DNA from 3 places in the Bradyrhizobium denitrificans genome. Region 2 is predicted to be linked to each of the others. Evidence: predicted binding sites of a transcription regulator. Region 2 holds the regulator's gene; each other region holds the start of a gene.

Evidence for each region. Region 2 encodes HrcA, which represses chaperone genes, less so after heat shock. Its sites were predicted from a motif close to GTTAGCACTCNCNNNNNGNGAGTGCTAAC; they were not measured.
Region 1: the regulator HrcA is predicted to act here: its motif matches at 5,360-5,388, upstream of groES (co-chaperone GroES).
Region 3: the regulator HrcA is predicted to act here: its motif matches at 4,331-4,359, upstream of groES (co-chaperone GroES).

What each region holds. Positions count from the first base shown of each region.
Region 1 is NZ_JABFDP010000010.1:145,569-156,264, forward strand. Features, by position in the region: gene HL671_RS12880 (helicase HerA-like domain-containing protein) at 1-1,249, shown strand, start outside; gene HL671_RS12885 (M20/M25/M40 family metallo-hydrolase) at 1,395-2,798, shown strand; gene HL671_RS12890 (GGDEF domain-containing protein) at 2,817-4,034, opposite strand; gene HL671_RS12895 (trypsin-like peptidase domain-containing protein) at 4,184-5,281, opposite strand; gene groES (co-chaperone GroES) at 5,504-5,818, shown strand; gene groL (chaperonin GroEL) at 5,859-7,481, shown strand; gene HL671_RS12910 (hypothetical protein) at 7,745-7,975, shown strand; gene HL671_RS12915 (Hsp20 family protein) at 8,194-8,643, shown strand; gene HL671_RS12920 (hypothetical protein) at 8,732-9,292, shown strand; gene HL671_RS12925 (class II aldolase/adducin family protein) at 9,418-10,197, opposite strand; gene HL671_RS12930 (NAD-dependent succinate-semialdehyde dehydrogenase) at 10,490-10,696, shown strand, end outside.
Region 2 is NZ_JABFDP010000041.1:12,259-22,954, reverse strand. Features, by position in the region: gene HL671_RS33760 (penicillin-binding protein activator) at 390-1,637, shown strand; gene hemW (radical SAM family heme chaperone HemW) at 1,666-2,823, opposite strand; gene rdgB (RdgB/HAM1 family non-canonical purine NTP pyrophosphatase) at 2,810-3,454, opposite strand; gene rph (ribonuclease PH) at 3,451-4,164, opposite strand; gene hrcA (heat-inducible transcriptional repressor HrcA) at 4,338-5,426, shown strand; gene grpE (nucleotide exchange factor GrpE) at 5,559-6,179, shown strand; gene pncA (bifunctional nicotinamidase/pyrazinamidase) at 6,309-7,022, opposite strand; gene HL671_RS33725 (hypothetical protein) at 7,189-8,124, opposite strand; gene dnaK (molecular chaperone DnaK) at 8,618-10,513, shown strand; gene dnaJ (molecular chaperone DnaJ) at 10,656-10,696, shown strand, end outside.
Region 3 is NZ_JABFDP010000050.1:526-11,221, forward strand. Features, by position in the region: gene HL671_RS35520 (2OG-Fe(II) oxygenase) at 1-130, shown strand, start outside; gene HL671_RS35525 (cysteine hydrolase family protein) at 322-918, opposite strand; gene HL671_RS35530 (LysR family transcriptional regulator) at 1,043-1,882, shown strand; gene groL (chaperonin GroEL) at 2,169-3,809, opposite strand; gene groES (co-chaperone GroES) at 3,973-4,287, opposite strand; gene HL671_RS35545 (usg protein) at 4,667-4,951, shown strand; gene HL671_RS35550 (cupin domain-containing protein) at 5,160-5,735, shown strand; gene HL671_RS35555 (acyltransferase family protein) at 5,904-7,964, shown strand; gene HL671_RS35560 (NupC/NupG family nucleoside CNT transporter) at 8,155-9,405, opposite strand; gene HL671_RS35565 (MFS transporter) at 9,524-10,696, shown strand, end outside.

The DNA of each region.
Region 1 (10,696 bases), on a different contig from region 2:
CGAGATGGGCCCGCTGCTGCTTGCGCGCATGCTGGATCTCAACGATGTCCAGGAAGGGGTGCTCAACGTCGCGTTCCGCGTCGCCGACGAGAACGGCCTCGCCTTGATCGACATGAAGGATCTGCGCGCGCTGCTCGACGCCATCATTCCGGAGGCCGGAAAGAAGGGCGCGGATGCGGCAGAAGATCCGCTGGCGCCGATCCGCAAAGCGGCCCAGTCGTTCGGCAACGTGACGCGCGCCACCGTCGGCACGATCCAGCGCCAGCTGCTCGTGCTCGAGAACCAGGGCGGCACGAAGTTCTTCGGCGAGCCGGCGCTGTCGCTGAAGGACTTCATGAAGACCGACCGCGACGGCCGCGGCATGATCAACATCCTGGTTGCCGACAGGCTGCTGCAGAATCCGCGGCTCTATGCAACCTTCTTGCTGTGGATGCTCTCGGAGCTGTTCGAGGAACTGCCCGAGGTGGGCGATCTCGCCAAGCCGAAGCTGGTGTTCTTCTTCGACGAGGCGCATCTGCTGTTCAACGATGCGCCCAAGGCGCTGATGGACAAGATCGAGCAGGTGGTGCGCCTGATCCGTTCAAAAGGCGTCGGCGTCTATTTCGTCACGCAGAACCCGCTCGACGTGCCGGATCGCGTGCTCGGGCAATTGGGCAATCGCGTGCAGCATGCGCTGCGCGCCTTCACGCCGCGCGACCAGAAGGCTGTCGCGGCGGCCGCCGAGACGTTTCGTCCCAATCCCAAGCTCGACACCGCCAAGGTGATCATGGAGCTCGGCAAGGGCGAGGCGCTGGTCTCGTTCCTGGAGGGCAACGGGACGCCGGCGATCGTGGAGCGCGTGCTGATCCGGCCGCCGTCGGCGCGGATCGGACCGATCACGCCCGAGGAACGCAAGGCGATCATGGACGCGAGCCCCGTCAAGGGCAAATACGACACCGAGATCGACGCCGAGTCTGCCTATGAGCTGCTGCAGAAGCGGATCGCCGGCACGGCGGCAACGGCGGACGCATCGTCCGGCAGCGTATTGGGCAAGATCGGTGACATCGCGGCGACCATCTTCGGCACCAACGTCAAGCGCGGGCAATTGTCGACCACGCAGGTGATCGCGCGCAATGTCGCGCGCCAAGTCACCGACAAGGTGGTGGGCGGCATCGCCGCCGATCTCGGCAAGCAGGTCGGCGGCTCGCTGGGCAGCTCGATCGGCCGCAGCCTGGTGCGTGGCGCACTTGGCGGATTGCTGCGGCGCTGATGTCAGACCCGTTCCCGGTCGGCGCGATGTCATCCGCGCCGGCAGGGGACATGCGGCATTCTCCGCCGTCGCATGAGGCTGGCCCGGGCCGCGCAACGGAGCTACAAGCGGCCAATAGCCGTCACATGCGAAGGATCCAGTGGCCATGGCCAATGCGCAGCTTCAATCCGTTCTCGATCACATCGATGCCGATTTCGACAACAGTCTGGACCGGCTGTTCCAACTGATCCGCATCAAGTCGATCTCGGCCGATCCGGCCTTCGCAGCGGATTGCAAGGCGGCGGCTGATCATCTTGCCAAGGACCTGTCGACGCTCGGTTTCGCGACCGAAGTGCGTCCGACCGCAGGCCATCCAGCCGTGGTCGGCAAGAGCAACGGCCATGGCGCCGCCAAGCCGCATGTCCTGTTCTACGGACATTACGACGTGCAGCCGGTCGATCCGCTCGAGCTGTGGCACCGGCCGCCATTCGAGCCTGTCGTCACCGATCATGCCGACGGCCGCAAGATCATCGTCGCGCGCGGGGCCGAGGACGACAAGGGTCAGCTGATGACCTTCGTCGAGGCCTGCCGCGCCTGGAAGAAGGTGACCGGATCGCTGCCGCTCGACATCACCATGCTGATCGAAGGCGAGGAGGAGGTCGGCTCGAAGAACTTCGTGCCGTTCCTGGAGGCCAACAAGGACGAGTTCAAGGCCGACTTCGCGTTGGTCTGCGACACCGGCATGTGGGACCCCAACACGCCGGCGATCACCACCTCGCTGCGCGGGCTCTTGTACGAAGAGGTGAAGATCAAGGCGGCCAATCGCGATCTGCATTCGGGCGTGTTCGGTGGCGGCGCGCGCAACCCGATCCGGGTGCTGACGGAAGTTCTCGGCGGCCTGTTCGATGAGAATGGCAGGATCACCATCCCCGGCTTCTATGACGGCGTGAAGGACGTTCCGCCGGAGGTTCTGGAGCAGTGGAAGAAGCTGAACCTGACGCCCGAGAGCTTCCTCAAGCCCGTCGGTCTCTCGATCCCCGCTGGCGAAAAGGATCGCCTGCTGATCGAGCAGATCTCCTCGCGGCCGACCTGCGACATCAACGGCATCTGGGGCGGCTATATCGGCGAAGGCTCCAAGACCGTGATCCCGTCGCTGGCGCATGCCAAGGTCTCGTTCCGTCTCGTCGAGGGCCAGGATCCGCTGAAGATCCGCAAGGCGTTCCGCGACTACGTGTCGGCGCGCATTCCCGGCGACTGTTCCGTGGAGTTCGGCGACCATTCCGCGGGTGCGGCGATCGCGCTCGACTGGACCATGAAGCCGCTCGCCGCCGCCAAGCAGGCGCTGACCGAGGAGTGGGGCAAGGAGACCATCCTGATGGGCTCGGGCGCGTCGATCCCGATCGTCACCGACTTCAAGAAGACGCTCGGGCTCGACTCGCTGCTGGTCGGCTTTGGTCTCGATGACGACAACATCCATTCGCCGAACGAGAAGTACGACCTCAAGAGCTATCATAAGGGCATCCGCTCCTGGGCCCGCATCCTCGCGGCGCTCGCGGAGATGCCGCGCTAACAGGCCGGCGCGAACGCCTCAGGCCGCGGTCAGCTTCTCGGCCGCGACCTGATCGATGCCGGCATATTTGCGCAAGGCTGCGAGATTGGCCTCTGCCGAGGCCAGTCTCCAGCACGATTTGCCGCTCGACTTGGCATCATAAAGCGCGGCGTCGGCGGCAAACAGCAGAGCCTCGGCATCGCTGCCGTGCTCGGGTGCGGCCGCAATGCCGATGCTCATGCCGATATGCACGCGCGCGCCGCCCGGCAGCACCACCGGCGCAGTGATCATCTCGATGATGCGTTCGCCGAGCGCCAGGGCGTGGTCGATCGACGGATCGCTGACCAGCACGACGAACTCGTCGCCCCCGATCCGCGCAATCAGGTCGGCCGGAGACACGACCTGCCGCAGCGTCCGGCCGACGATCTTCAGCAGTTCGTCGCCCGCCGCATGGCCAAAGGTGTCGTTCACCGGCTTGAAGCCGTCGAGATCGAGATAGAGCACGGCGAAGCGCTGGTCCGCATCGGCCTTGCCCGCGAGCTTTCGTTGCAAGGCCTCGATCAGGCCGGCACGGTTGGACAGGCCCGTGAGCGGATCGCGCAGCGCCCGCTCATCGCTCTCGGTCTTGGCGCGCATGACCGCGACGAGCATCTTGTTCAGGCGGAATGCCGCGCCGGTCATCGCCACGAAGTACACCGGCATCTGCAGATACATCACGAACAGCAGCGGTTCATGGGAAATCGCGACACCCGGGAGCACCGGGCCGATGCTGCACAGGATCATCGTGCCGACGAGGCGTGGCGCACTGAAATTGCGAAAGCAGATGCCGCCGACCATGGCCGCCGACGAAATGCAAGCGAGCGAAGCCGCGACCCAGTCGCCCGACGCCAGGCTGATGCCGACACCGAAACCGACGCTGGCGCTCCAGGCCACCGAGAGCAGGATGTGGACATCGGTCGGGGTCGTGAGCTTGTGACGTGACCTGCGATAGGCGATCATCATCACGATCAGCCGAGACAGGCAGATCACGAGCTCCAGGGCAAGCCAGCTGATGAACAGGGCAGTCGGTGTGCGCAGTGCGAGCGCTGCCGCGACGGCCACGGTGTTGATGGCGCCACCGGCGAACACGGACCAGCAGCCATAGAGCTCGCCGATCAGGGCGAGCCGATCGTCGGGAGATACCGGATATCCCGGGTCTGCCAGCCAGCGCGTCACGCGCCAGCGTGGCAAACTGAAAGCCAGACCGTCACCCCGCATGTCATTACCTCCGCCCTCGCGCTCACTAAGGGCAAGGCGCTTAACAGGCCTTTAGAGAGGTATCGGCGTCTCGTTCCATGCTTGATGAGCGGTAAAAAATTACTACACGTCGTGGGCGCTCCCCATTGTGGACTGAAGGTTGATCATGCTCAGCCCGAGCTTCGCGCGCGGGCGCGTTCTTCGGTAACCGGCGCGACCTCGACCGTCGCATTGCCGAGCGCGCGGTCGCGCTCGAACACGAGGCGGACGCGTTGGCCGACCGGCGTCAGCCCGATGAGATTGCGAACCTGCGTCGCGCTGCGCACTGGCATGTCGTTCGCCTTCACGATGATGTCGCCCTTGCGCAGTCCGGCCCGCTCGGCCGGGGAGCCGACGGTCACATCGGCGACGCGGGCGCCCTGGACGCGGCCATCGGCCGGCGAATCCAGATCGAGCAGGGTGACCCCGATGCGTCCGCGGTCGACGCGGCCGTTGGCGACCAGTTGCTCCATCACCCGTCGCGCCATGTTGATCGGCACGGCAAAGCCGATACCGACATTGCCGCCGCCCGGCGAGATGATCGCGGTGTTGATGCCGACCAGTTCGCCGCGGAGGTTGATCAGCGCCCCGCCTGAATTGCCGGGATTGATCGCGGCGTCGGTCTGGATGAAATCCTCATAGCCCTGCTTGCCGAGCCCGGTTCGCCCGAGCGCGCTGACGAGGCCGGAGGTGACGGTCTGTCCGAGGCCGAACGGGTTGCCGACCGCGATCACGAAGTCGCCGACCTCGAGCGCATCGCTGTCGCCAAGCGCGATCGCCTTGAGCTCGGTCGGATCCTTGATCTGCAGCACCGCGATGTCGGTGGCGGGATCGCGCCCGACCAGGCGGGCGGAGAATTTGCGGCCGTCCTTGGTCCGGATTTGTGCGGTGCTGACATGCTCGACGACGTGATTGGCGGTCATCACGTAGCCGCGCTGCGCATCGACGATGACGCCGGAGCCGGTGGCGCTGATCTGCTTCTCGACCTGTTTCGGAACGTCGAAGAACTCGCGGAACAGCGGGTCCTGGTACAGCGGATTGTCCTGCCGGACCTTGCCTTCGACCGAGATGTTGACGACGGCCGGGGTGACCTCCTTGACCAGTGGCGCCAAGGTCGGCACGCGGCCGAGCTTGAGGTCCGGGATCTGGGCGAGGGCAGGGGCAGCCAGGAGGGAGAGCACGATCGCCGGCAGCAGAACCAAAGGCCGGACACAACGCAGAATCTGCATCGTTTTTTCCTCGACGGAATCTGGACGGATTTGGCGACGGTGAAACTGGTCAGGACGGCCGGTGCGGTCAAGAGCCGTCCTGGCAATCGTTCCCACCGAGTGCCAAAAATTTTTCGTGACCCTCTTGAACGAAAAGTTCGGCTTTCCTAGGTCGTTGCTCGCCCGGGGGCCTCATGGGACCCGGGTCCTATGACATCGCTGATCTTGTGAAGGAGGATGTGCATGCATTTCCGTCCATTGCACGACCGCGTGCTCGTGCGCCGCATCGATGCCGAAGAGAAGACCAAGGGCGGCATCATCATTCCCGACACCGCCAAGGAGAAGCCGCAGGAGGGCGAGATCGTCGCCGCGGGCCCTGGCGCGCGGAATGAGCAGGGCCAACTGGTGCCGCTCGACGTCAAGCCGGGTGACCGCGTGCTATTCGGCAAATGGTCCGGCACCGAGGTCAAGATCGACGGCAAGGATCTCCTGATCATGAAGGAGAGCGACCTGCTCGGCATCATCGATGCCCCCGTCGCGGCCAAGAAGGCTGCTTGATCCCCGCAACTGACAGTCATCGGAGAAAGGAGACGAGAACATGGCTGCCAAGGACGTGAAGTTTTCGACCGACGCGCGCGACCGGATGCTGCGCGGCGTCGACATCCTCGCCAATGCGGTCAAGGTCACGCTCGGCCCCAAGGGCCGCAACGTCGTGATCGAGAAATCGTTCGGCGCGCCGCGCATCACCAAGGACGGCGTCACGGTCGCCAAGGAGATCGAGCTCGAGGACAAGTTCGAGAACATGGGCGCGCAGATGGTGCGCGAGGTGGCCTCGAAGACCGCCGATCTCGCCGGCGACGGCACCACCACCGCCACCGTGCTCGCCCAGGCGATCGTGAAGGAAGGCGCGAAGTCGGTCGCCGCCGGCATGAACCCGATGGACCTCAAGCGTGGCATCGACCTCGCGGTCGACGCCATCGTGGCCGACCTGAAGTCGCACGCCAAGAAGATCACCAGCAATGACGAGATCGCCCAGGTCGGCACCATCTCGGCCAATGGCGACAACGAGATCGGCCGCTTCCTGGCCGAGGCCATGCAGAAAGTCGGCAATGAGGGCGTGATCACGGTCGAGGAGGCCAAGAGCCTCGACACCGAGCTCGAAGTGGTCGAGGGCATGCAGTTCGACCGTGGCTATGTCTCGCCATACTTCGTCACCAATTCCGAGAAGATGCGGGTCGAGCTCGAGGATCCCTATATTCTGATCCACGAGAAGAAGCTGTCGGGCCTGCAGACCATGCTGCCGCTGCTCGAAGCGGTGGTGCAGTCCGGCAAGCCGCTCTTGATCGTCGCCGAGGACGTTGAAGGCGAGGCGCTGGCGACCTTGGTCGTCAACAAGCTGCGCGGCGGCCTCAAGATCGCCGCCGTCAAGGCGCCGGGCTTCGGCGATCGCCGCAAGGCGATGCTGGAGGACATCGCGATCCTCACCGGCGGCACCACGATATCAGAGGATCTCGGCATCAAGCTGGAGAACGTGACCCTGTCGATGCTCGGCCGCGCCAAGAAGGTCGTCATCGACAAGGAAAACACCACCATCGTCGATGGTGCCGGCGCCAAGAAGGACATCGAGGCGCGCACGCAGCAGATCAAGCTGCAGATCGAGGAGACCACCTCCGACTATGACCGCGAGAAGCTGCAGGAGCGGCTGGCCAAGCTCGCCGGCGGCGTCGCGGTGATCAGGGTCGGCGGCGCCACCGAGGTCGAGGTCAAGGAGCGCAAGGACCGCGTCGACGATGCGCTGCATGCCACGCGCGCGGCTGTCGAGGAGGGCATCCTGCCCGGCGGCGGCGTGGCGCTGTTGCGCGCCACCAAGGTGCTCGACGGCGTCAAGACCGCCAATGCCGACCAGAAGGCCGGGGTCGACATCATCCGCCGCGCCATCCAGGTGCCGGTGCGGCAGATCGTGCAGAACGCCGGCGAGGACGGCTCGCTGGTGGTCGGCAAGCTCCTGGAGAAGGACACCTACAGCTGGGGCTTCAACGCCGCGACCGGCGAGTACCAGGATCTGGTGCAGGCCGGCGTGATCGACCCGGCCAAGGTGGTCCGCACCGCGCTGCAGGATGCGGCCTCGGTCGCCTCGCTGCTGATCACCACCGAGGCGCTGGTTGCCGACAAGCCGAAGAAGGCGGAGGCCACGCCGGCAGCGCCGGCGATGGACTTCTGATCGCCAGAACCCGTGGCGGGCCGGCTCGGCCCGCCACGGTATTCGGTGCGCTTCGCCGAAAAGAAAGCAGCTGATGGCCGTGACTGGCCGTGGATCGGCCATAACGCGCAGCTATCAAACAACCTAAGACCGCAATCCGTCCATGGCCGGCCACAATTGCTGCGGCCATCGATGGAGCGACGGTCGACGGGAGGTGTGATTGGGGCGCTGTCGCGCCGCCCGGGGTTCGGTCGCAGCGCTTTCGCGTGTTTGCAGGGGCGATCATGCCTGCCTGGCAGTACGATCATCCGCCACCCAATCCGGCCGCCGCCATGGCGATTGCCGATCCGCGGCGTTTGACTCGTTTTCTCATCGAAAGTGAGCAGCGCGTGGTCGCGCATTGCCAGACGGTGCTGTCGCGCGGCGATCTCGATGCGCGCGAGCGCGACCGGCTGGTCAGCGTGCTGCGCGAGGCCACGATGCGGCTGCAACGGCTGTCGGCCGTGGCGGCCTGACCGGCCGATCAACCGCATCGCAGATGCGACAAAAAAATCTGCCGGCAGCCTCTTGAAACCGGTTTCGGTTTTTCTAATTCGTTGTTTGCCGCTTCGGCGGTGCCGGGTGCCTTCGGGGCCCGGCTGTCATCTGGGCGCTGACCGCTTGTCTGGTACTCAGAGGTCCTGCATCGGCCGGCGCTCCTTCGTATCCATCTTGCTCTTTGGAGGACTTGGCTATGAGGACCTACGATTTCAGCCCGTTGTGGCGCTCCACCGTCGGCTTCGACCGTCTGTTCGACCTGCTGGATGAGACGCAGCGCGCGGTCGAGGACAATTATCCCCCTTACAATATCGAACGTCTCGGCGACGACTGCTATCAGATCTCGCTGGCGCTCGCCGGCTTCTCTCCGGACGAATTGGCGATCACGGCCGAGCATAATGTGCTCACGGTCGAAGGTCGCAAGGCCGACAAGGAAGGCCGCGAATATCTCTACCAGGGCATCTCGTCGCGTCCCTTCAAGCGGCAGTTCAATCTCGCCGACTATGTGCAGGTCACGAAGGCGTCGTTCGACAACGGCCTGTTGCGGATCGAACTGGTGCGGGAAATTCCCGAGGCGATGAAGCCGCGCCGGATCGCGATCAACACCGCGCCGGTCGAGCAGATCGCGCAACAGAAGGCGGCGTGAGGCCGATGTCACGTGGCGCGCGGGCGGTGGTGCCCGCGCGCTTCGGCAGCAGTGTCCATGCGAAAGGAGCGTTAGGAGGAGACACGACATGAGTGAGCGCAGTGTTTCGATCACCACCGCAGGCGGGGGGACCTTCCACCCGGTCTCGCACTACGAATCCCCGGCCGATCTGCTCAACGACGCGAAACTGTCGCGGGCCGAGAAGCGGCTGATCCTGTCCTCCTGGGCATCAGATATGTATGCGGTCGAGTCACAGCCGCAGCTGCGCGAAATTCCCGGCATTGCGCGGCCGCTGCGCCTCTCCGATGTCCTCGGCGCGCTGCGGCAACTGGATCGCGAGGATCAGCCGCCGCGGCCGCGCGGCGGCGCCGCGATGCGTGTCGTGCCCCGGGCCGATGTGCAGGCGGACGGAGCTGCGCCCGACCATGCGCCAAGCGGGGCTGCCGGCCGGGTGCGGCCGGCGGCACGGCTGCGTTTCTCCCGCGAAGCCTTTTCCCGTGAAGCCAATGTGCGGCGCTATCGCAAGCTGCTGGCCACCCGGCTCGCCGACCACGAGCGCCGTTTCGTCGAGCGCCGCCTGGCCGAGGAGCTGCAGCAACTGCACGGTCTGTCCGAGCATCAAGGCCTGGGCCGCGCCGGCCGCTGCTGACGTTTCCCCGGGCGTGGTCAGTCAACAACCACGCTCAAATCAAAACGCCGCCCGGAATTGGGCGGCGTTTCATTCCAAATAGCGTAGAGGGTGATGGTTGTTTCTATCGCCCGCGCGCGCGAAAATCAATTCCTGTAACCGGGATTGACGCGATCGAGCCTGCGCAGCAGCGGTGGCCAGACCAGCTGGTTCGAGCGCAGCTCGACGCGATCCTGATTGTCGAACAGCTTCGCATTCTTGTCGACCACCTCGTCGCGGACCGGATAGGCCGTTGCGCCCAGCGTGCGCGTCCGCACCTGGATCGAGCAGGCGCGCTCGAGATGATACATGCGCTCGAAGGCGGAGGCGACCGAGCGTCCGACGGTCAGCGTGCCGTGATTGCGCAACAACATGTGGTTCTTGGTGCCGAGGTCGCGCTGCAGCCGCGGCCGCTCGTCATGGTCCAGGGCCACGCCCTCATAGTCATGATACGCGAGATCATGGGTGACATATTGGGCGATCTGGTTCAGCGGCAGCAGGCCGTCGGCGCAGCTCGACACAGCGACGCCGTCCAGCGTGTGCAGATGAATGACGCAGCCGGCATCCTCGCGCACCTCGTGGATGGCCGAATGGATGGTAAAGCCCGCCGGGTTGATGCTGTACTGACTCTCCGACAGTTGATTGCCATAGAGGTCGACCTTGATCAGGCTGGAGGCGGTGATCTCCTCGAACAGCAGGCCATAGGGGTTGATCAGGAAATGGTGCTCGGGGCCGGGCACGCGGGCGGAGATGTGGGTGTCGACGAGATCGTCCCAGCCGAACATCGCCACCAGGCGATAGGCGGCGGCGAGATTGACCCGCTGCGACCACTCGGCCTCGGTCATGTTCGAGGGCGCGTCCTTCAGGCGAGCTTCCGCGGGCGACATGGCATTCTCCAATCTCGATATCGTGACCGGAGCCTAGGCGGCCCGCTTGCGGCCGACAAGACGCCGGGCGCAGAGGCGGCCATGCATGGATTGCGGCCTTTCGGCCGCCCATGCCGCCGCGGTGGCCGGTGCGAGCAGGGCGCCGGTGGCCCGTCTTGATTACCGTCAATGCGCATGGCGGCGTGCACAATAGCTTGGCGACCGACATGCCAGGCCGTGGCTCCGCGCGCTCCGCAGGACCCTGCCGCAGGTGCATGTGCAGCGGGCGAGAGGGGTCCACGGAGTACGATCAATGACCTACCAGACCATCAATCCATATACGGGGGAAACCCTCGCTTCCTTTCCGGATGCGACCGACGACGAGGTGCGTGCGGCGATCGCCGCCGCGCATGAGGCGTTTCTCGCCTGGCAGCAGACGTCCTTCGCCGAACGCGGCCGGATTCTGCAGACGGCCGCCGACATCCTGCGCCGGGACAGCGACTCCTATGCGCGGCTGCTG
Region 2 (10,696 bases):
AGCCCCGCGTGGTGGCAGATGTGGTGGAAGAATTGCCGGGGTTCGGCGACATGTTCGAGGTTGCGTGCGCGCCCATCGGGGTAATTTAAATGGCCCGGCCGGGGAAAGCCACCGCGGAACGGGCGTCCGGCCGATCGACCTTCCGATCCAGACGGGGGCGTCCCGTTCATCGGAGCTTCAAGTTCGGACCGGCAAGTTCGAAACGGTCAAGGAAGCGGCAGCGTGCGAGCGGGGGATATGCCGTGCAAAACGTCGAATTGATCGGCTGTGTGGCCCTGACAGCCTTTTGTTTTGCTTAACTATTCATCGACAATATGACTGAATCAGTGCGACCCGACGGGCGTGCGATAAAGGAACTTCTGGCCGTCTCGGCCGAACGAAGAGATGCCATGGTGGGCCCGCGTCATCCCAAGTCTCACGGTCCCAGGTCTTTCGGCCTCAAGTCTCACGGCCCGGACTCGCATGGGGTTGCCCGACGAACGGCGCTGGGCCTGATCGTCGGCGCGCCGCTGTTGTCGGCCTGCTCGGGCGTGCAGCAGGGCATGAGCATCCCCAACCCGTTCGAGCAACCGACCGGCCCCTCCGGGCCACCGCTACAACCGGCGGTAGCCGGAAACGGCCAAGTCAAGGTCGGGCTGCTGCTGCCCTTGTCGGCCTCGGGCAATGCGGGCATCGCGGCGCAGTCGATGAAGAACGCCGCCGAGATGGCGCTGGCCGAGTTCCAGAACCCCAATATCCAGCTGTTGATCAAGGATGACGCCGGCAGTCCGCAAGGCGCGCAACAGGGCGCACAGCAGGCCTGCGACGAGGGCGCCGAGATCATTCTCGGTCCGCTGTTCGCCGGCTCGGTGCCAGCGACCGCCCAGGTCGCGCGCACGCGCAACATCTCGGTGATCGCCTTTTCCACCGATTCGAGCGTCGCCGGTCGTGGCGTGTACCTGCTGAGCTTCCTGCCGGAGTCCGACGCGATCCGTATCGTGGATTATTCGGCGAGTGTCGGTAAGCGCTCCTTCGCGGCGCTGCTGCCCGACAACGCCTATGGCACGGTGGTCGAAGGTGCGTTCAAGACGGCGGTCAGCCGGCGCGGCGGCCGGATCGTGGCCTTCGAGAAATATAGCGGCGATCGCAACACGGCGGCGCGCACCGTGGCGCAGTCGCTCGGCGGTGCCGACGCGCTGTTGCTGGCGGACGACGGCGATTCGGTAGTTGCGACGGCGGATGCGCTGACGGCGGCGGGGGCCAATCTGCGCAACATCCAGCTGCTCGGCACCGGGCTGTGGGATAATCCGCGGGTCTACAACAGCGCCAGTCTCCAGGGCGGCCTTTACGCGGCGCCCGATCCCGCAGGCTTCCGCGCGTTTGCGGGACGCTATCGCACGCGGTTCGGCGGCGATCCCGTCCGGACAGCGACTCTGGCTTATGATGCGGTCGCCCTCGTCGCGGCGCTGGCGCGGACGCAAGGCGCGCAGCGTTTCGCGCCAGACGTGCTGACCAACGCGTCCGGCTTTGCCGGCATCGACGGGTTGTTTCGTTTCCGCAGCGACGGCACCAATGAGCGCGGGCTCGCGGTCATGCGCGTCGGCTCAGGGGGCGGGCAGGCTGTCGCCGGTGCGCCCAAGAGCTTTAACGCCACATAGCTTCAACGCCACACAAAAGCGCGCAGCGTCAGGCGGCGAGATCGGCCACGACGGCATCGAGCACCGGAAAGCCGTCCTGCGTCACCCGCAGGCGACCGTCTCCATCGACGATGATCGCGCCCTCCTCGCGCAGCAGCGCGATGCGGCGCGGGTCGAGCGGCCGTCCGGAGATCGCGGCATAGCGCTTCGGGTCGATGCCCTCGGCGAGCCGCAGCCCCATCAGCAGGAATTCGTCGGCGCGCTCCTCGCGGTTGAGCTCGTCGTCGGTCATCACGCCATGACCGTTGGATTCAACTCGCATCAACCAGGCTTCCGGCCGCTTGTCGGTCGCGATGGCGTGCCGGATGCCGTCGATATCGAGCCGGCCGTGGGCGCCGGGACCGATGCCGGCATATTCCTGGCCGCGCCAATAGACGAGATTGTGCCGGCACTCCGCGCCCGGCCGCGCATGATTGGAGATCTCATAGGCCGGCAGGCCGTGACGCGCACAGACCTCCTGCGTCACATCGTAGAGCGTGCGCGCCAGACCTTCGTCGGGGGTCTTCAGCTTGCCGGCGGCGTGCAGGCCGAAGAACGGCGTGCCCTCCTCGATCGTCAGCTGATACAGCGACAGATGCTCGGCCGCCTCGCCGATGGCGCGCGTCAATTCCTCGGTCCACATCGCCGGCGTCTGGTCAGGCCGGGCATAGATCAGGTCGAACGAATAGCGCGTGAAAGCTTGCCGCGCGATGGCCACCGCCTTCATGGCTTCTTCGGCGGTGTGCAGGCGGCCCAGCATTTTCAGCGAGGCGTCGTCCATCGCCTGAACACCGAGTGACACGCGGTTGACGCCGGCGGTGCGATAGCCGGCAAAGCGGGTCGCCTCGACGCTGGTTGGATTGGCCTCCAGCGAAACCTCGACATCCGAAGCGACGTGCCAGTGCTTGCCGATCGCATCGAGAATGGCGCCGACGGTCTGCGGCTGCATCAGCGACGGCGTGCCGCCGCCGAGAAAGATCGAGGAGACGGTACGCGCGCCGATGCGCGCGGCGGTGGTCTCGATTTCCCTGGCGAAGGCGCGGGCAAAGCGGTCCTGGTCGATGGCTGTGTGGCGGACGTGGCTGTTGAAGTCGCAATACGGACATTTCGACAGGCAGAACGGCCAGTGCACATAGACGCCGAACGCTTCGTTCTCAGCGCTGGTCAAGGCAGATCTCCGCGAGCTTCACGAAAGCGCGGGCCCGGTGCGACAGGCCGAGGCCGAGCGGCGGCAGGCCGTGCTTCTCGAGACTCGTCATCTCGCCGAAGGTGCGATCATGTCCTTCGGGCAGAAACATCGGGTCGTAGCCGAAGCCGGCGGAGCCGCGCGGCGGCCATACCAAGGTGCCGTCGACGCGCGCCTCGACCTCCTCGACATGCCCGTCCGGCCAGGCGACGCACAGCGCCGAGACGAAATGCGCGCCGCGCTTGTCCGGTCCGGTCGCACCGCGCTCCTGCAGCAGACGCTCGATCCGGGTCATCGCCGCCGTGAAATCCTTGTCCGGCCCGGCCCAGCGGGCCGAGTAGATGCCCGGCGCGCCGTCCAGCGCATGGACGACGATGCCGGAATCATCGGCAAAGGCCGGCAACTGCGCGGCGTCCGCGGCGGCCACGGCCTTGATTCGTGCATTGGCCTGGAATGTCTCGCCGGTCTCGTCCGGCTCGCCGAGGCTGAGTTCGCCGGCCGATACGGCCTCGACGCCGTAGGGGGCCAGCAGCTCGCGCATCTCGGCCAGCTTGCCGGGATTGTGGGTCGCGATGACGATGCGACCGCTGAGCTTGCGATGGCTGCTGCTCACGCGACCGCCATCTTCTGTAGATCGACCAGCCGGGCCACGCCCTTGCGCGCCAGCGCCATCAGCGCCAGGAACTCGGCCTCGGTGAATGGGGTCTTTTCCGCCGTGCCCTGCACCTCGATGATGCGGCCATCGCCGGTCATGACGAAATTGGCGTCGGTCTCGGCCTCGGAATCCTCGGCGTAGTCGAGGTCGAGCACTGGCGTGCCGTTGTAGATGCCGCAGGAGATCGCGGCGACATTGGCGCGCAAGACCTCGGTCTTCAGCATATTGCGGGTCTTCATCCATTTGATGCAGTCGGCGAGCGCGACCCAGGCCCCGGTGATCGACGCCGTGCGGGTGCCGCCATCGGCCTGCAGCACGTCGCAATCGACCGTGATTTGGCGCTCGCCGAGCGCCTCCAGGTCGATCGCCGTGCGCAGCGAGCGGCCGATCAGACGCTGGATCTCGACCGTGCGGCCGGTCTGCTTGCCTGCGGAGGCCTCCCGCCGGGTCCGTTCCAGGGTGGCGCGCGGCAGCATGCCGTATTCGGCCGTAATCCAGCCGCGGCCCTGGCCCTTCAGCCATGGCGGCAGCCGGTCCTCCAGCGTGGCGGTGACCAGCACATGGGTGTCGCCGAACTTCACCAGGCAGGAGCCCTCGGCGTATTTGACGACGCCCCGTTCCAGGCTCACGGGCCGCAATTCATCCGGTGCACGGCGGCTCGGCCGCATGATTCTCTCCGTGGCAGGGCAAAGACGGGTGTTGAATGGCCTTGTAGGAGCCGGGGCCGGCAGCGGCAAGGGCTTATCAGGGGGGATCACGCCAGGGGGCCCCTGCTCAAGACCAGCTTGCCACCGAGCCGCCGCATGGACACATTATAGGCAACTGGGGAGGAGAGTCTCTGGTGGCCCACCACGATCCGATCAACCTGATGACACCGCCGGCGGGGCTCGCGCAGCTCAATGAGCGCTCGCGCGAGATTTTTCGCCAGATCGTCGAAAGCTATCTGGCGACCGGCGAGCCGGTCGGCTCGCGCAATATCTCGCGTCTGATCGCGGTTCCGCTGTCGCCTGCGTCGGTGCGCAACGTGATGGCCGACCTGGAGCAGCTCGGCCTGATCTATGCGCCGCATACCTCTGCCGGCCGTTTGCCGACCGAGGCGGGGCTCCGCTTCTTTGTCGACGCCCTGATGCAGGTCGGCGACATGACCGAGGCGGAGCGGCAATCGATCCAGAGTCAGCTTGCGTCCGTGGGACGGGCGCAGTCAGTGGAAGCTGCCCTCGACGAGGCGCTGACGCGGCTATCGGGCCTGACCCGTGCCGCGGCCGTGGTCCTGACCGCGAAATCCAACACCCGGCTCAAGCATATCGAGTTCGTGCGGCTGGAGCCGGAGCGGGCGCTGGTGGTGCTGGTCGGCGAGGACGGCCAAGTCGAAAATCGCGTGCTGGCATTGCCGCCCGGCGTGCCATCCTCGGCGCTCACCGAGGCCTCCAACTTCCTCAATGCCCGGATCAGGGGACGCACCCTGGCGGAAGCGCGGCTCGAGCTCGAGACCGCGCTGGCGCACGATCGCGCCGAGCTCGATCAGCTGACGCAGAAAGTGATTGCGGCCGGTGTCGCGAGCTGGTCGGGCGGCGACAGCGACGATCGCCAGTTGATCGTGCGCGGCCATGCCAATCTGCTCGAGGATCTCCACGCGCTCGAAGATCTCGAACGGGTCAGGCGGCTGTTCGACGATCTCGAGACCAAGCGCGGCGTCGTCGACCTCCTGGGGCGCGCCGAGAATGCCGACGGCGTCCGCATCTTCATCGGCTCGGAGAACAAGCTGTTTTCGCTGTCGGGCTCCTCGACGATCGTGTCGCCTTATTCCGACGCCACCGGCCGCATTGTCGGTGTGCTCGGCGTGATCGGTCCGACCCGGCTGAACTATGCCCGCGTGATACCGACGGTCGATTATGCGGCGCGCCTGGTCAGCCGTCTGCTCGGTGGCTGATGCGCGATCGGTCCGGTTAACCCTGCGATCGCGTGGAGCCGCGAGCCCGCGCTTGATTTTCGCTGACTAAAGCACGATATCCCGCCCGACATCCAGAAAACCCGTTCAGCCGAACTTGCGAGAAGTCTGTCCATGACCGATCCCGACCTGCATAAAAACGATCCGGAAAACCCGGCGCAGGCCAGCGAACCCGTCGTCTCCAAACCCTATATCATGCCCGACGACCCCGAGACCGGCTCAGCAGAGGCACTGGCCAAGGAAGCCGCCGACGCGCGCGACAAGATGCTGCGCACGCTGGCGGAGATGGAGAATCTGCGCAAGCGCACGGCCCGTGAGGTTGCCGATGCGCGCATCTACGGCATCACCGGCTTCGCGCGCGACGTGCTCGATATTGCCGACAATCTGCAGCGTGCACTCGATGCCGTGCCGGCCGAGACGCGGGCCAATGCCGATCCCGGCCTCAAGGCGCTGATCGAAGGCGTCGAGCTGACCGAGCGCTCGCTGCTCAACACGCTGGAGAAGAACGGCGTCAAGAAATTCGATCCGACCGGACAGAAGTTCGACCCGAACTTCCAACAGGCAATGTATGAGGTCCCCGATGCCTCGGTGCCGTCGGGCACGGTGGTGCAGGTCGTACAGGCCGGTTTCATGATCGGCGAGCGCGTGCTGCGCCCGGCGCTGGTCGGCGTGTCCAAGGGCGGCGCCAAGCCGGCGCCCGCTGCGAACAACGATCAGCCCAACAACGCGGCCTGACGGCGGCGCCCGAGTCCAAGACAAGCAGAAGGCCACGAGCCGTCAGCTCGTGGCCTTCTTCATTTTTTAAGTGGCCTTCTTAGTTCTAGTTGGTGGCGCGTGCTGTCAAGCCGGTCGCGGCGCACCGGACTATGCCGCGATATCCTCGGAACTGATCCGCTTGACGCCGGCCGCCGCCATGTCGGTCCATGCCTTGGCCAGCGACCCCTGGGTGTCGATGCCGCGGCAGGCGTCCTCGACGACATAAGTCTCCAGTCCTGCCTTGCGGGCATCGAGCGCAGTCCAGGCGACGCAGAAATCGGTCGCCAGTCCGGCAACGAAGACGCGGGTGATGCCACGCGCCTGCAGATAGGCGGCGAGACCCGTGGTGGTCTTGCCATCGGCCTCGGTGAAAGCCGAGTAGCTGTCGACCGCGTTGTGAAAGCCCTTGCGGATGATGAGCTCGGCCTGCGGGATCGCGAGATCCTTGGAGAGCGCCGCTCCCTCGGTGCCCTGCACGCAATGGTCCGGCCACAGCACCTGCTTGCCGTAAGCGAGGTCGACCAGCTCGAACGGCTTCTTTCCGGCGTGGCTGGAAGCGAAAGAGACGTGCGCAGGCGTGTGCCAGTCCTGCGTCAGAACTACATTGCTGAAGGCCTTCGCGATCCGGTTGATGATCGGAACGACCTGCTCGCCGTCCTTTACGGCGAGGCTGCCGCCGGGCAGGAAACAATTCTGCACGTCGATCACGAGCAGCGCCGATGTCTCGTCCGGCTTGATTGATGCCGCTGCCCAGCCGCGGGCGGGAAGCGCTGACATTAGCGCCGTCGCACCGAGACCGGCCAAAATCCCTCGTCTGTCCATGTAACCTTCCTCCCCTGATTGATCTCAGGCCGCGGCACCTCCTCGTCAACGCGCGGAACGCGCGATCGCAAAGGAGGCGGCGGCATCGGCGCTTGGCGCGCGGGCTTCAGGTTACCTCAGATTGCTGGCAGAGCTGGCAACAATTCGATCGGGCCGGGCGGCGCGCTCAGCCCCTCGGCTGGATGCCATCCCGCACCGCGCGGAAGCGCGGGAACGCTGTTGACCATTGGTCTCGCGGGGCGCTGCCGATGATCCGCAGCGTGTTCGGTCCGCCGAAGCGCAACCATTGAACGACGGTGACGGGCGTGTTGTCCTTGCCGCTGACGGCGTCGACGCGGGTCTCATAGGCTGGCAGCCCGTCGATCCGAATGGGCTCCGACATCGTGATGCGGGCTTCGCGAACGCCGGGAATGGTCGTCGCGGCCTGCTGCGCGATACGGCTCCGGTCGCCGGCCTCCGGTGTCGCTCCGGCCACGAGCCCGATCACCACGAAGGGCGCTGCTTCAATGCCCTTGTCCTCTTCGCCGTCGGCGAGGAGCAGCGCGCCCGGTCCGAGCGTGCGCACGGTCTTGAATCCGGAGAGCTCGGTCACCTTGAACGGCATGGTCGACAATTGCTCGTCCACCGGGACGTCCTTGCGAACCACCGCCGTGGCGAACATCTGGCGCACGGCATCATCCGTGTAGATCTTGCTCGCCGTCTCCGGGACCTGCACCGCGACGTAGCCGGAGAAGCCGGTGCCGGGCAGGATCATCGAGTAGCGCCGCACCGCGGCGGCACCGTCGCGGCCGTTCTCGACTGTATAGTAGGCCGTCCCTGCAGCCGTCTCAATGCTTTCCGGCTTGATGTTGCCGGTGCCCCCGGGATTCGCCGTGAACGCATTCTTGACCTCGCCATAGGCTGCTGCCGGCAGCTCGGTCAGCAGCACCTTGACGCTCTGATCCTCGGTCTCGAAGCCGGGGAACGTCTTGGCCTTGGTGAGGCCGACCAGGGGCGCCAGTCCGATCCGGACGCCCGGCGGGAAAATCGCGTCCGCAGCCGATACCGGGCCGAGCAGCGACAGCGAAACGACGGCCGCGGCGAGAAGTCGGGAGAACATCATGAAGAAGCAGCCTCGTTCACAAACCCAGGGCATGCGGCCGGCCGCAGCCCCCGTACGGTCGCCATAGGACGGCACGCCTTTTAGCGGGTTTGCCAAGCCAGCAACAGACCAATTGGCTGCGACCAGAAGTTCCGGTGCCGGCGACGGTCGCTCCGATTATGACTTCGCTAAGGATGATTCGACGTGGTCGCCGCGCCAGCCGATATGGCGCCTTTGCGGCGGCGCTGCGGATCAGGCTCGGAAACGGACGCGGCGCGATGCAAAGGTCCGGTTGAGATACCGTTGGGCGCCGCCGGCCGGCGCTTTCGCGCAGCGGGCAAAAATCCGCGGTTTTTCCGCGTGCCAGGGTCCTGTCCGGTCCTTGCGGGTCAGTCACCCCCTCCTATATGACGCTCATCGTCGCAATATCGCGAGCATTTGATCTGAGGGGGTTTTGGATGGGGGCGCCGTCAGGGCCCCACCCAACCTGCCGCAAAAAGAAGGATATGAGACCATGGGAAAGGTCATCGGGATCGATCTCGGCACCACGAATTCGTGCGTGGCCGTTATGGACGGCAAATCGTCGAAGGTCATCGAGAATGCCGAGGGCATGCGCACCACGCCGTCGATCGTCGCGTTCAGTGACGATGGCGAACGTCTGGTCGGTCAGCCGGCCAAGCGCCAGGCCGTGACCAACCCCGAGCGGACCTTCTTCGCGGTCAAGCGCCTGATCGGGCGCCGCTACGACGACCCGATGGTCGAGAAGGACAAGAAGCTCGTCCCCTACAAGATCGTCAAGGCCGGCAACGGCGACGCCTGGGTCGAGGCCGACGGCAAGACCTATTCGCCCTCGCAGGTCTCCGCCTTCATCCTGCAGAAGATGAAGGAGACCGCGGAAGCCCATCTCGGCCAGAAGGTCGATCAGGCCGTCATCACCGTCCCCGCTTATTTCAACGACGCCCAGCGCCAGGCCACCAAGGATGCCGGCAAGATCGCGGGCCTCGAGGTGTTGCGCATCATCAATGAGCCGACCGCGGCGGCGCTGGCCTACGGCCTCGACAAGACCAAGGCCGGTACGATTGCCGTGTACGACCTCGGCGGCGGCACCTTCGACGTCTCGATCCTGGAGATCGGCGACGGCGTGTTCGAGGTGAAGTCGACCAATGGCGACACCTTCCTCGGTGGTGAAGACTTCGACATGCGTCTGGTCAGCTACCTCGCCGACGAATTCCAGAAGGAGCAGGGCATCAACCTGCGCAACGACAAGCTCGCTCTGCAGCGCCTGAAGGAAGCTGCCGAGAAGGCGAAGATCGAGCTGTCGTCGACCACGCAGACCGAGATCAACCTGCCCTTCATCACCGCGGACCAGTCCGGTCCGAAGCATCTGACGATGAAGCTGACCCGCGCCAAGTTCGAGGCGCTGGTGGCCGACCTCGTCGAGAAGACCATCGAGCCGTGCCGCAAGGCGCTGAAGGATGCCGGCCTGACCGCCGGCGAGATCGGCGAAGTGGTGCTGGTCGGCGGCATGACCCGCATGCCGAAGATCCAGGAGATGGTGAAGCAGTTCTTCGGCAAGGAGCCGCACAAGGGCGTCAACCCCGACGAGGTGGTGGCGATCGGTGCGGCGATCCAGGCCGGCGTGCTGCAGGGCGACGTCAAGGACGTGCTGCTGCTCGACGTGACCCCGTTGTCGCTGGGCATCGAGACCTTGGGCGGCGTGTTCACCCGCATCATCGACCGTAACACCACGATCCCGACCAAGAAGAGCCAGGTGTTCTCGACCGCCGAGGACAATCAGAACGCGGTGACCATCCGGGTCTTCCAGGGCGAGCGCGAAATGGCGGCCGACAACAAGATGCTCGGTCAGTTCGACCTGATGGGCATTCCGCCGGCCCCGCGCGGCATGCCGCAGATCGAGGTGACGTTCGATATCGACGCCAACGGCATCGTCAACGTCTCGGCCAAGGACAAGGCCACCGGCAAGGAGCAGCAGATCCGCATCCAGGCCTCGGGTGGTCTGTCGGAGGCCGACATCGACAAGATGGTCAAGGACGCCGAAGCGAATGCCGCGGCGGACAAGAAACGCCGCGAGGCGGTCGACGCCAAGAACCATGCCGACGCGCTGGTGCACTCCACGGAGAAGGCACTGGCCGAGCATGGCTCGAAGGTCGCCGACACCGAGCGCCGTGCCATCGAGGACGCTGTCAGCGATCTGAAGGAAGCGCTGAAGGGCGACGATGCCGAGGCCATCAAGGCCAAGACCAACACCTTGGCCCAGGCGTCGATGAAGCTCGGCGAGGCCATGTACAAGCAGCAGGCCGAGAGCGACGCGGCCCGCGATGCCGCCAAGGATGACGTTGTCGACGCGGAGTTCACCGAGGTCGACGACGACAAGAAGAAATCTGCTTAAACGACGGTAGAGGCGACAGCCATGACCCCCACGCCAAAGAGCGCAGCCTGCGTCTCGTTGGATGGGGGTCATTTTCATTGAACTGGCGCGCGGCGATCGCGCGAGCCGTTCAGGTCTGACCATGTTCGGGCGGGTTTGATTGATGTCCACCAAGCGCTGCTATTACGAGACCCTGGAAGTCGA
Region 3 (10,696 bases), on a different contig from region 2:
GCTGCGGGTGACACCGGAGAAGGGGATGGCGCTGCTGTTCCATCATCCCATCATGCATCGTGGCGATCGGGTCACACGGGGACGCAAATACGTCCTGCGGACCGACGTGATGTATCGGCGGATAAAGTAGGAAGACGCCATCGGATACATGAGTAGCCGCGGACGGCGCATGAACGCGGTCGCCGCCTGCGGCAGCCCATGGGATGGGCCGCATAGGTTGAAGCGTAAACAGGCCGAGCCGATGAAGACGACGCGCCCTGGAGGAAGCAACGAGACGCCGGACCGCGTCAACAAGGCTCCTTCGACAATGCCAATGCAGCGCTACGCCAGGGCCGTGCTGTCGCGGGCGATGATGGCGAAGCGGTCGGACAGCTCGGCCAGCGCGACGTCGTGCACCAGGGCGGCCGAAAGCACGCCGCCGCGGCCGTCGGGCAGATCCCGCGTCGCGCAGCTGTCGGCGTCGATGGTGACGCGGTAGCCGAGATCGAGTGCGGCGCGCGCGGTCGACGACACGCACATATGCGTCATGAAACCGGCGAGCAGCAGGTTCTTGCGGCCCGAGGCGGACAGCCGCGCCGACAGATCAGTGCCGGCAAACGCATTCGGCAGCGTCTTCTCGATGACCGGCTCGTCGGCGCGCGGCGCCAGCGCATCGACGATCGCGCCGCGCGGGGCGGTGCGGTCGAACAGGCCGCCCGCGCGGCCCTGATGCGCGATATGAAACACCTGCGCGCCGGCCGCCCTTGCGCGGGCCAGCAGCCGCGCCGCGCAGGCGATCGCGGGCTCGGCGCCGGGCAGGGCGAGCGGCCCGTCGCGGTACTCGTTCTGGATATCGATCAGCACGAGGCAGGACTCGGCGAGGGACGGCAGGCTGAGGTCGGCGCCGGCGAGCTCGAGCAGGGTCTTGGGGGCGGTCATGGATATCGTCTCCGGGGAGCGGTTGGCAGCATCCTAGGCCGGGGCGCGCCTGCAGCAACGCAGGATCATGCAGCCGATGGCTGCGGATTTGCAGGTAGGCCGCAAGGCGTGTTACGGCTCCTGGATGAACTGGGACGATCTGCGCATCATCGCGGCGGTGCGCGACGCCGGCAGTTATGCTGGCGCCGGCGGCCGGCTGCGCATCGACGAGACGACGGTCGGGCGACGGCTGTCACGCATCGAGGCCGCGCTCGGCGTGCGCCTGTTCGAGGCCGTGGATGGCGCACGGCGCCCAACCGCGGCCTGCACAACGGTGCTGGCGCATGTCGATGCGATGGCCGGTCATGCCGCGGCGATCGCGCGGAGTGCGGCGGATCAGTCGGGACCGAGCGGCCGGTTCCGGATTGCCACGACCGCAGCGGTTGCAGAGAACGTGCTGGCGCCGCGCCTGGCATCACTGCTCGCGGCTCATCCCGGTCTGCTGCTGCATCTTCTGACCGCCAGCCAGAATGTCAGCTTCTCGCGCTGGCAGGCGGATTTCGCGATCCGGCTTCGCAAGCCGGAGAAGGGCGATTTCACCATCACCCGGCTCGGCACCATCGCGCTCTTTCTGATCGAGCCTGCCGGCGCCGCGCCGAGCTTCGTCTGCGCCTATCCGGACGATCTCGACGGCATCCCGGAGCAGCAGGTCCTGAAACAGCGCGGGCTGTTCGCTGCGGCCCGCTGCGTCACCGACAATGTCCGCGTGATGTCGGAGCTGCTGCGGAGTGGCCACGCCGCTGCCGTGCTGCCTGAACATGCCTGCCGCGATCTGCTCGCCGATCAATCATTGCGCGTGACACAGCTGCCGCGTCGGCGCGATGTCTGGCTGCTGGTGCAGACCCATCTGAAGCGCGACGCGGCGGCGCGGATCGTGATTGGCTGGCTGCGCGAGTGTTTTGCAGCGTATCAGGCGCGGGATTGAGGCCTGCTCAAGGTCGACGGCGACGTCGGTCGCGGTGCGCGGCGTGTCAGGCGGCGTCGCGTGGCACGATCTTCTTGTAGTTCTGGGTCTGCTCCGCCTTCGAGAGGTCGTGGCGGTCTGCAGGTTCATCCGGAAGCGCGGGTCGTCGCCGAAATAGCGGCCGGGCCGGATGGCGGTATCGGCCGCGTGACATCGCGGGTGCCGCGCATGATCTCGGTGATTCGGCAGGCAAAGAAAAAGGGCGCAGCTTGCGCTGCGCCCTTCCTGTCTCAGAGAGGAACGGACCTTAGAAGTCCATGCCGCCCATTCCGCCGCCCGGAGGCATCGCGGGGCCGCCGGCGTTCTTCTTCGGCAGCTCGGCGACCATCGCCTCGGTGGTGATCAAGAGGCTCGCCACGGAGGCGGCGTTCTGGATCGCGGTACGCACGACCTTGGTCGGGTCGATGATGCCCTTGGACACCATGTTCACGTAGTCACCGGTCTGCGAGTCGAAGCCGTACGCATACTGCTCCTTCTCGAGGATCTTGCCGACGATGACCGAACCGTCCTCGCCCGCGTTGATCGCGATCTGACGGGCCGGAGCGGAGAGCGCCTTGCGGACGATCTCGACACCGGTCTTCTGGTCCTCGTTCTTGGTGCGCAGGCCCTTGAGCTGCTCGGAAGCACGGAGCAAGGCGACGCCGCCGCCCGGCAGGATGCCTTCCTCGACAGCCGCGCGGGTCGCATGCATCGCGTCATCCACGCGATCCTTGCGCTCCTTGACCTCGACCTCGGTCGCGCCGCCGACGCGGATCACCGCGACGCCGCCGGCGAGCTTGGCCAGACGCTCCTGCAGCTTCTCACGGTCGTAGTCCGAGGTGGTCTCCTCGATCTGCGCCTTGATCTGGGCCACGCGCGCCTCGATGTCGGCCTTCTTGCCGGCGCCGTTGACGATCGTGGTGTTCTCCTTGTCGATCATCACCTTCTTGGCACGGCCGAGCATCGAGAGGTTGACGTTCTCGAGCTTGATGCCGAGGTCTTCCGAGATCGCCTGGCCGCCGGTCAGGATCGCGATGTCCTGCAGCATGGCCTTGCGGCGATCGCCAAAGCCCGGGGCCTTGACGGCCGCGACCTTCAGGCCGCCACGCAGGCGGTTGACGACGAGCGTGGCCAGAGCCTCGCCCTCGACGTCCTCAGCGACGATCACCAGCGGCTTGCCGGTCTGCACCACGGCCTCGAGCAGCGGCAGCAGTTCGTTCAGCGACGACAGCTTCTTTTCGTTGATGAGGATGTAGGCGTCGTCCATCTCAACGCGCATCTTGTCGGCGTTGGTGACGAAGTAGGGCGAGATGTAGCCGCGATCGAACTGCATGCCCTCGACGACGTCGAGCTCGGTCTCGAGCGACTTGGCTTCCTCGACCGTGATCACGCCCTCATTGCCGACCTTCTTCATGGCGTCGGCGAGGAACTTGCCGATCTCGGAGTCGCCGTTGGCGGAGATGGTGCCGACCTGAGCGATCTCGTCGTTCGACGTGACCTTCTTCGAGTTCTTGACGAGGTCGGCCACGACCGCCTCGACCGCGAGGTCGATGCCGCGCTTCAGATCCATCGGGTTCATGCCGGCGGCAACGGCCTTGGCGCCCTCGCGGACGATGGCCTGGGCCAGCACGGTCGCGGTGGTGGTGCCGTCGCCGGCCGCGTCAGCGGACTTCGAGGCGACCTCGCGCACCATCTGTGCGCCCATGTTCTCGAACTTGTCGTCGAGCTCGATCTCCTTGGCGACGGTGACGCCGTCCTTGGTGATGCGCGGCGCGCCGAACGACTTGTCGAGGACGACGTTGCGGCCCTTCGGACCGAGCGTGACCTTCACGGCATTGGCGAGAATGTCCACGCCGCGCAGCATGCGGTCGCGGGCTTCGACGCCGAATTTTACGTCTTTCGCTGACATATTGGGTTTCCCTGGGTTGAACTTTGCTCCTCGTCCTGAGGAGCCTGCCATGGTCGATTGAACCTTGGGCGGGCGTCTCGAAGGACGAGATGGGGAGGTGGTCGAGGCCTCATCCTTCGAGACGCCGGCTGCGCCGGCTCCTCAGGATGAGGGGCAACAGCGCTTAGGCGGCCTTCTTCTTCGACGCGGTGTCGGTGAGCACGCCCATGATGTCGCTTTCCTTCATGATGAGCAGCTCCTGGCCGTCGATCTTGACCTCGGTGCCCGACCACTTGCCGAACAGCACGCGATCACCGACCTGGACGTCGAGCGGGACCAGCTTGCCGCTCTCGTCGCGGGCGCCCGGGCCCACCGCGATCACTTCGCCCTGCGAGGGCTTTTCCTTGGCCGAGTCGGGGATGATGATGCCGCCAGCGGTCTTCTCTTCGGCGTCGATGCGCTTGACCACGACGCGGTCGTGAAGCGGACGGAAAGCCATACAGTCCTCCTAAGCTATTGAGGCGATTGTCAGTTTCTGGAATTTTGGCAGTCGCTGCCGGCGAGTGCCAGCACGCCGGCTGGATTTAGGGGAGAGTTGGGGGCCGGGCAAGGGTGTGTAGCAGAAAAATTAGCAGTCAACTGCGCGCTCTGCCAAAGCGTTCCGATAGCGTTAACAGGGTCGGAACAGATCGTGAAACCCCGTATTAGCACCCGGGCTAAGTCGCTGCTAATGCAGCATTTTTCAACATGCCGTTAAACATTTAAGCTTGAGATGGATTGAGAACATGCGTCACATTTCGAAGCAGTGAGCGCATCTTTGCCGGGTGGCTCCATCCCGGTTGGCCACACGGACATGCGCTCCAGAAACGGAGGTTGGCATGGTGTCGAGGGTTGAGGTTTCCGAGGACTTTCGGAAACAGGTCTTGGGTTACGGGCTGACGACCGCGCAGATCCTGTATCGGATGCCGGACCATCGCTCGCTGTTGCAGACCTATGTCTGGCAGAACTACGACCTGTTTCCGAAATTTCCGGCGCTGCAGGATTTCCTGGCGTTCTGGCAGGAGAAGATCGAGGGCCCGCTGTACTCGGTCACGGTGGCGCATTCCAAGCTGATCAAGCCCGCCGAGCTGCGCGCCGTCGACGGCGTGTTCCGGCTGAATTGAGCTGACAGCCGATCAGACGCCACAACCGCCGTTGTTATTCCGGGGCGCGCGCAACGCGAGCCCGGAATCCATCGCGCGGCAACACGTGCGAAGGAATGGATTCCGGGCTCGTCGCTGCGCGCCGCACCGGAATGACGACCTCTTGCGGAGCCCCTGCGGAGTTCTTCCAACTGTGATAGCCTCAGAGCGAGGAACGCAGGGGAGCGCCATGGCCAAGAAGAGCCGGACCACCAAGTCAGCATCACGCGCCGCCGCGAAGGCCGCGCCGCGCAAGACCGCAAAGACCAAGCCGACTGCAAAAGCCGCAGCCAAGACGCTCGCGAAGCCGGGCCGGGCGGCGTCGTCGGCGCGCAAGGCGCTTGCCAGCCAGGGACGGCCGGCGCCGGCACCGCGGCGGCCGAAGCAGAAGGTCGCGATCAGCCATCTCAACGAGGCGGACTTCAAGGCCGACGGCCTGCGCGCCTATGCGCATTACCGCGATCTCAGCATTGCGGCGGCCACCCATGGCCTGGCGCGGGCGCATGTCATCCGCATGCTGCCGCCGTGCAACCCGCAGGAGGTCTCGAAGCTGCACACCCATGCCGTCGACTTCCAGATGGTCTACGTGCTCAAGGGATGGGTGAAGAGCTATCTTGAAGGCGTTGGCGAGACGCTGATGAAGGAGGGCAGCTGCTGGACGCAGCCGCCGAAGATCCGGCACATGATCCTCGATTATTCCGACGACGTTGAGCTGCTGGAGGTTATCCTGCCGGCCGACTTCAAAACGGTCGAACTTACGACGTAAAGCCGACAGAAACGGATGGAAACAATTCGCGTGCGATGGACGGCGGTCGCATCGCACGTGTGTTGACGTCCCGCTCGACCGGGCGGGATGGGCTCAGGGCAGATGTGTGCGCATGCCGCATTCGCCTGTGGGCTTGCCCGGGGCATGTCCATTCCGTTGCCGCCGCTTGTGTCCAGATTTCGTCAGGCTGCGATTTTCAGCTCGGCGGCCGGCCGGCCGGGCCCCGCCCGCGTCGCGGGCGCCAGCACGGGGCTGGGCCACCGTGAGGATATCGACTGGCTGCGCGCGATCGCGGTGCTCGCCGTGGTCGGCTTCCATTTCGAGGCGCCGGCGATCTTCGGCGGCTTCGTCGGCGTCGACATCTTCTTCGTCATCTCCGGCTATCTGATCACGGGAATCATTTCGGCCGAGATCGTAAGCGGCCAATTCTCGTTCGCCCGCTTCTACGAGCGCCGCGCACGGCGGCTGCTGCCCGCCCTCTATGTGATGGTCGCATGTGCTGCGATTCCGGCGTCGCACGAGCTGCTCAGCTCCGAACGCGCCGAGTTCTTCGAGTCTGCCACCGCCGTCGTCACCTTCACCTCGAACGTCTTCTTCTGGCTGCGGTCCGGCTATTTCGACCATGCGGCGGTCGAGAAGCCGCTGCTGCACACCTGGTCGCTCGCGGTCGAGGAGCAGTTCTATCTGGTGCTTCCGGTCGTCGTCTGGGGGGGGCGGCTGCTGGCGCAGCGGCGCAGGCTGGTGCTGCCTGGGGTCCTGGCGCTGTTCGCCGCGGGGTCGTTTGCGCTCGGCTTGCTCTTGTTGCGTAACGGCGCATTTGCGAGCGCTTTCTTTCTCAGCCCGCCGCGGGCGTGGGAATTCCTGCTCGGCAGCCTGCTGGCCGTGTCGCGCCTTCCTGCGCCACCGCCAGGCGTGGTGCAGCGCGCGGCGCGCGGGCTGTCGCTCATCCTGATGGCGATCCCGATTCTGGCGTTGCGTCCCGGGCCAAGCTCTCCCGGCCTCAACGCACTCGCGCCCTGTCTCGGCGCGGCGCTGTTTCTGTGGAGTGGGACTGGCGTGGCCAACGTGCCGCGCCACCGGATGTCACCGCTCAAATGGGCGGCGTTCGTCGGCCGCATCTCTTACTCGCTGTATCTCTGGCACTGGCCGCTGTTTGCGTTCGCGCGCTTCGCCAAGCCCGGCCTCGCGCTCGACGGCTGGGAGCGGGCGGGCCTGTTCGTGCTGACGGTGGCCGTGGCCACGCTGTCCTGGCGCTATGTCGAGCAGCCGTTCCGGACTCGTCAGCTCGCAGCCACGCCGCGCGCCGCCTTCAGCCTTGCCGCGCTGGCGAGCCTGCTGCTGCTGGCGGGCAGCGGCGTGGGGCTGCTGGGCAGTGGTGCGGTGTCTAAGGCCGACCGCGCCGCGCAGCGCTTCGATGCCTATAACAGCTACGACATGAAGCCGCTCTATCGCTATGGCGCGTGCTTCACGACGCCGGATGGGCGGGTCGCCGAGGACTGCCTGCGTCCTGTCTCGGGCAAGACCAACATACTGCTGTGGGGCGACAGCTTCGCTGCGCATTATTTTCACGGCCTCAGAGCTCACCTTGATCCGAAGACGGTCCATATCATGCAGGCGAGCCAGCCCACCTGCATGCCGACCTTCAGCGCCGAGACCCAGGGCGTCGGCGTGTGCCGGGCGTTCGCGGTTCAGATGGGCGAATATTTCGCGCAGGCACGACCTGACCTGGTCGTGATGTCGGCGGATTGGCTCGAGAATGCCCGGCCGCCGCGCTTCGCGGGTATGGTGCGGGACCTCCGGCGAACCATCGGGCGTCTGCGCGAAGCTGGCATTCCGGTGGTTCTGTTCGGTCCTTCCGTGCAGTTCCGGGCGCGGCTGCCATCGATGCTGGCGCGCGCCACGCTGCGCGGCGTGACACCTGAGTCCGCGGCGTTCGTCCGCTCGGACATCTTCGCGCTGGACGCGGCGATGCAGGCGGCATTGCCGCCGCGAGAGGGACTATCCTACGTGTCGATCCTGTCAGCCATCTGCGAGGACCGGCGCTGTCCGCTTACGGCCAGCAACGTCCCGCTGTCCTTCGACCATGCGCATCTGACGGCCGAGGGCTCGGAGCATGTGATGGCTGCGGTGGCGCCACGCCTGTTGCCTGATACGACCGACTTCAGTTCACGTGAGCAGGCCCGCGAGCGGTCCGATCAGGCAGGTGATAGCGGAACCCGAGACGATTGATTGGAACGCGAACAGCTCGGTGGCGCTGGCGCCAAAGAGAAGAGATCACGATGCGTCCCGTGGAACAGCATGATGATCCGGAGCAGGCGTGTTTGTTGCAGTTGCCTCTTCTGACTTGCGGCCGCCGTGGCCCTTCCAGCCGCGATACACGCGCGGCTGCGCCTGCAATCGCGGGCGAAGAGGTGCGTTGCTACGTCAACACCCCCACGATCGCCCCCATCAAGCATGTCGTCAGCGTGCCTGAGACGATCGATTTCAGGCCGAGCGCGTTGATCTCGTCGCGCCGCGTCGGCGCCATGGTGCCGAGGCCGCCGATCATGATGCCGAGGCTGGCGAAGTTGGCGAAACCGCACATCGCATAGAGCATGATCAGCCGTGCGCGTGGATCGAGCGCCGCGGCGTCGAGCTTGGACAGCTCGACATAGGCGATCAGCTCGTTGAGTACCGTCTTGGTGCCCATCAGGCTGCCGGCGGTGACGGCCTCTGACCATGGCAGGCCCATCAGCCAGCACACCGGCGCCATCACCAGGCCGAGCAGCCGCTGCAGCGAGATGGCGGCGCCGCCGATCGCGGGCGAGAGCGACAGGATGGTATTGGCGAGATGCACCAGCGCCACCAGCACCAGCAACAGCGCGATGATGTTCATCAGCAGCTCGAGCCCGGCGCCGGTGCCCTTGACGATGGCGTCCATGGTCGAGGAGGCCTGCATGTCGGGATCGCCGAGCGCGCCACCGGTCAGCTGCTTCGAGGTTTCCGGCACCATGATCAGGCTGATCAGGATCGACGCCGGTGCGCCGAGCACCGAGGCGATGACGAAATGCGCGGCGGCGTCCGGGATGAGCGGCGCCAGCAACGTCGCGTACAGCACCAGCACGGTGCCGGCGATTCCAGCCATGCCGCCGGTCATGACCAGAAACAATTCGCTGCGCGTCATCTGCGCCAGATAAGGGCGGATGAACAGCGGCGCCTCGACCATGCCGAGAAAGACGTTGGCCGCCGTGGAGAGGCCAACGGCGCCGCCGACGCCGAGCGTGCGCTCCAGCAGCCAGGCCATGCCGCGCACCAGCGGCGGCAGCACCCGCCAATAGAACAGCAGGGTCGTCAGCACGCTCATGACCAGCACGATCGGCAGCGCCTGGAAGGCGAGCACGAAGTCGGCGCCGGGCGCCTTCAGATCGAAGGGCAGGGCGCCGCCGCCGACATAGCCGAATACGAACGAGGTGCCGGCGCGCGAGGCCTGCGAGATCGCACCGACGGCGTCGTTGATGGCGCCGAAGGCGCGGGCCACCGCGGGCACCTTCAGCAGGACGACTGCGGTGAGGATCGTCACCATCAGTCCCAGCGCGGCCTGCTTCAGCGACACCGCGCGACGGTTCTCGCCGAGCGCCCAGGCGATCGCGAGCAGCGCGACGATTCCGAACGCCGATTGCAGCTGAAGCATCAAATCCCCCAAACCACCTGGTGAATTATGAGCGCAGGGAACCGCTCCGCGCAACGCCATGCCGCCATGCGGGACTTGCGATTGACAAGCATCTGGGCCTGCGTCACGCAGGCCCATCATGTCGACCACCGTCCCGATCGGCGCGCGCGATCTGTTGAAGCAAAGCGCGTTCCTGTTCTTCCTGTCGTCCCGCAGCCTGTCGCGCTTCGCGAGCCAGATCGCGGCGGTGGCGATCGGCTGGCAGATCTACGACCTGACGGGACGGGCCTTCGATCTCGGCATGGTCGGGCTGATCCAATTCCTGCCCACGGCATTGCTGGTTTTCGTCGCCGGCAACGCCGCCGATCGTTTTCGGCGCAAGCGCGTGGTGCAGCTCTGCCAGCTCGCTGAGGCGCTCACCGCGCTTTATTTGTGCTGGGGCGCTTACGCCGGCCAGCTCGGCGAAATCCAGCTGTTCGCAGCCACCTTCGTGCTCGGCACCGCCGGGGCATTCGAGAGCCCGGCGACCGCGGCGCTGCTGCCGCTGATCGCGCCGGAAGGCACGTTGCAGCGGGCGAGCGCGCTGTCGAGCGGTGCAGCGCAGCTCGCGACCATCGCCGGCCCTGCCATCGGCGGCTTCGCCTATGCGGTCGCGCCCGGACTGCCCTATGGCGTCATGATGCTGTTCTGGCTCGCCGGCATGGCGCTGACCGGCCTGATGCAGGTGCCGGACGACGTGCCGGCCGAGCGCCTCGATGGCAGCAAGGATGACCTGTTCGCCGGCGTCCGCTTCATCCGCGCCAATCCAGCGATCCTCGGCACCATCTCGCTCGACCTGTTCGCGGTGCTGCTCGGCGGCGTCAGCGCGCTGCTGCCGATCTATGCGCGCGACGTGCTCGACACCGGGCCGTTCGGCCTCGGCGTGCTGCGCGCGGCGCCCGCGGTCGGCGCGCTGGCGATGACGGCTGTGCTGGCGCGCTATACGATCAGGCGGCGTGTCGGCCTGCGCATGTTCCAGGCGGTCATCGTGTTCGGTGCCGCCACGGTCGTGTTCGCCCTGTCGCATGTGATGTGGGTGTCGGTCCTCGCACTCGCCATTCTCGGCGCTGCCGACACGATCAGCGTCGTCATCCGCTTCTCGCTGGTGCAGCTCGCCACGCCGAACGAGATGCGTGGCCGGGTCGGCGCGGTGAACTTCCTGTTCATCAACGCCTCCAACCAGCTCGGCCAGTTCGAGAGCGGCGTCACCGCCGCGCTGTTCGGCGCCATGCCCGCCGCCGTGCTCGGCGGCCTCGGCACCATCGCGATCGCG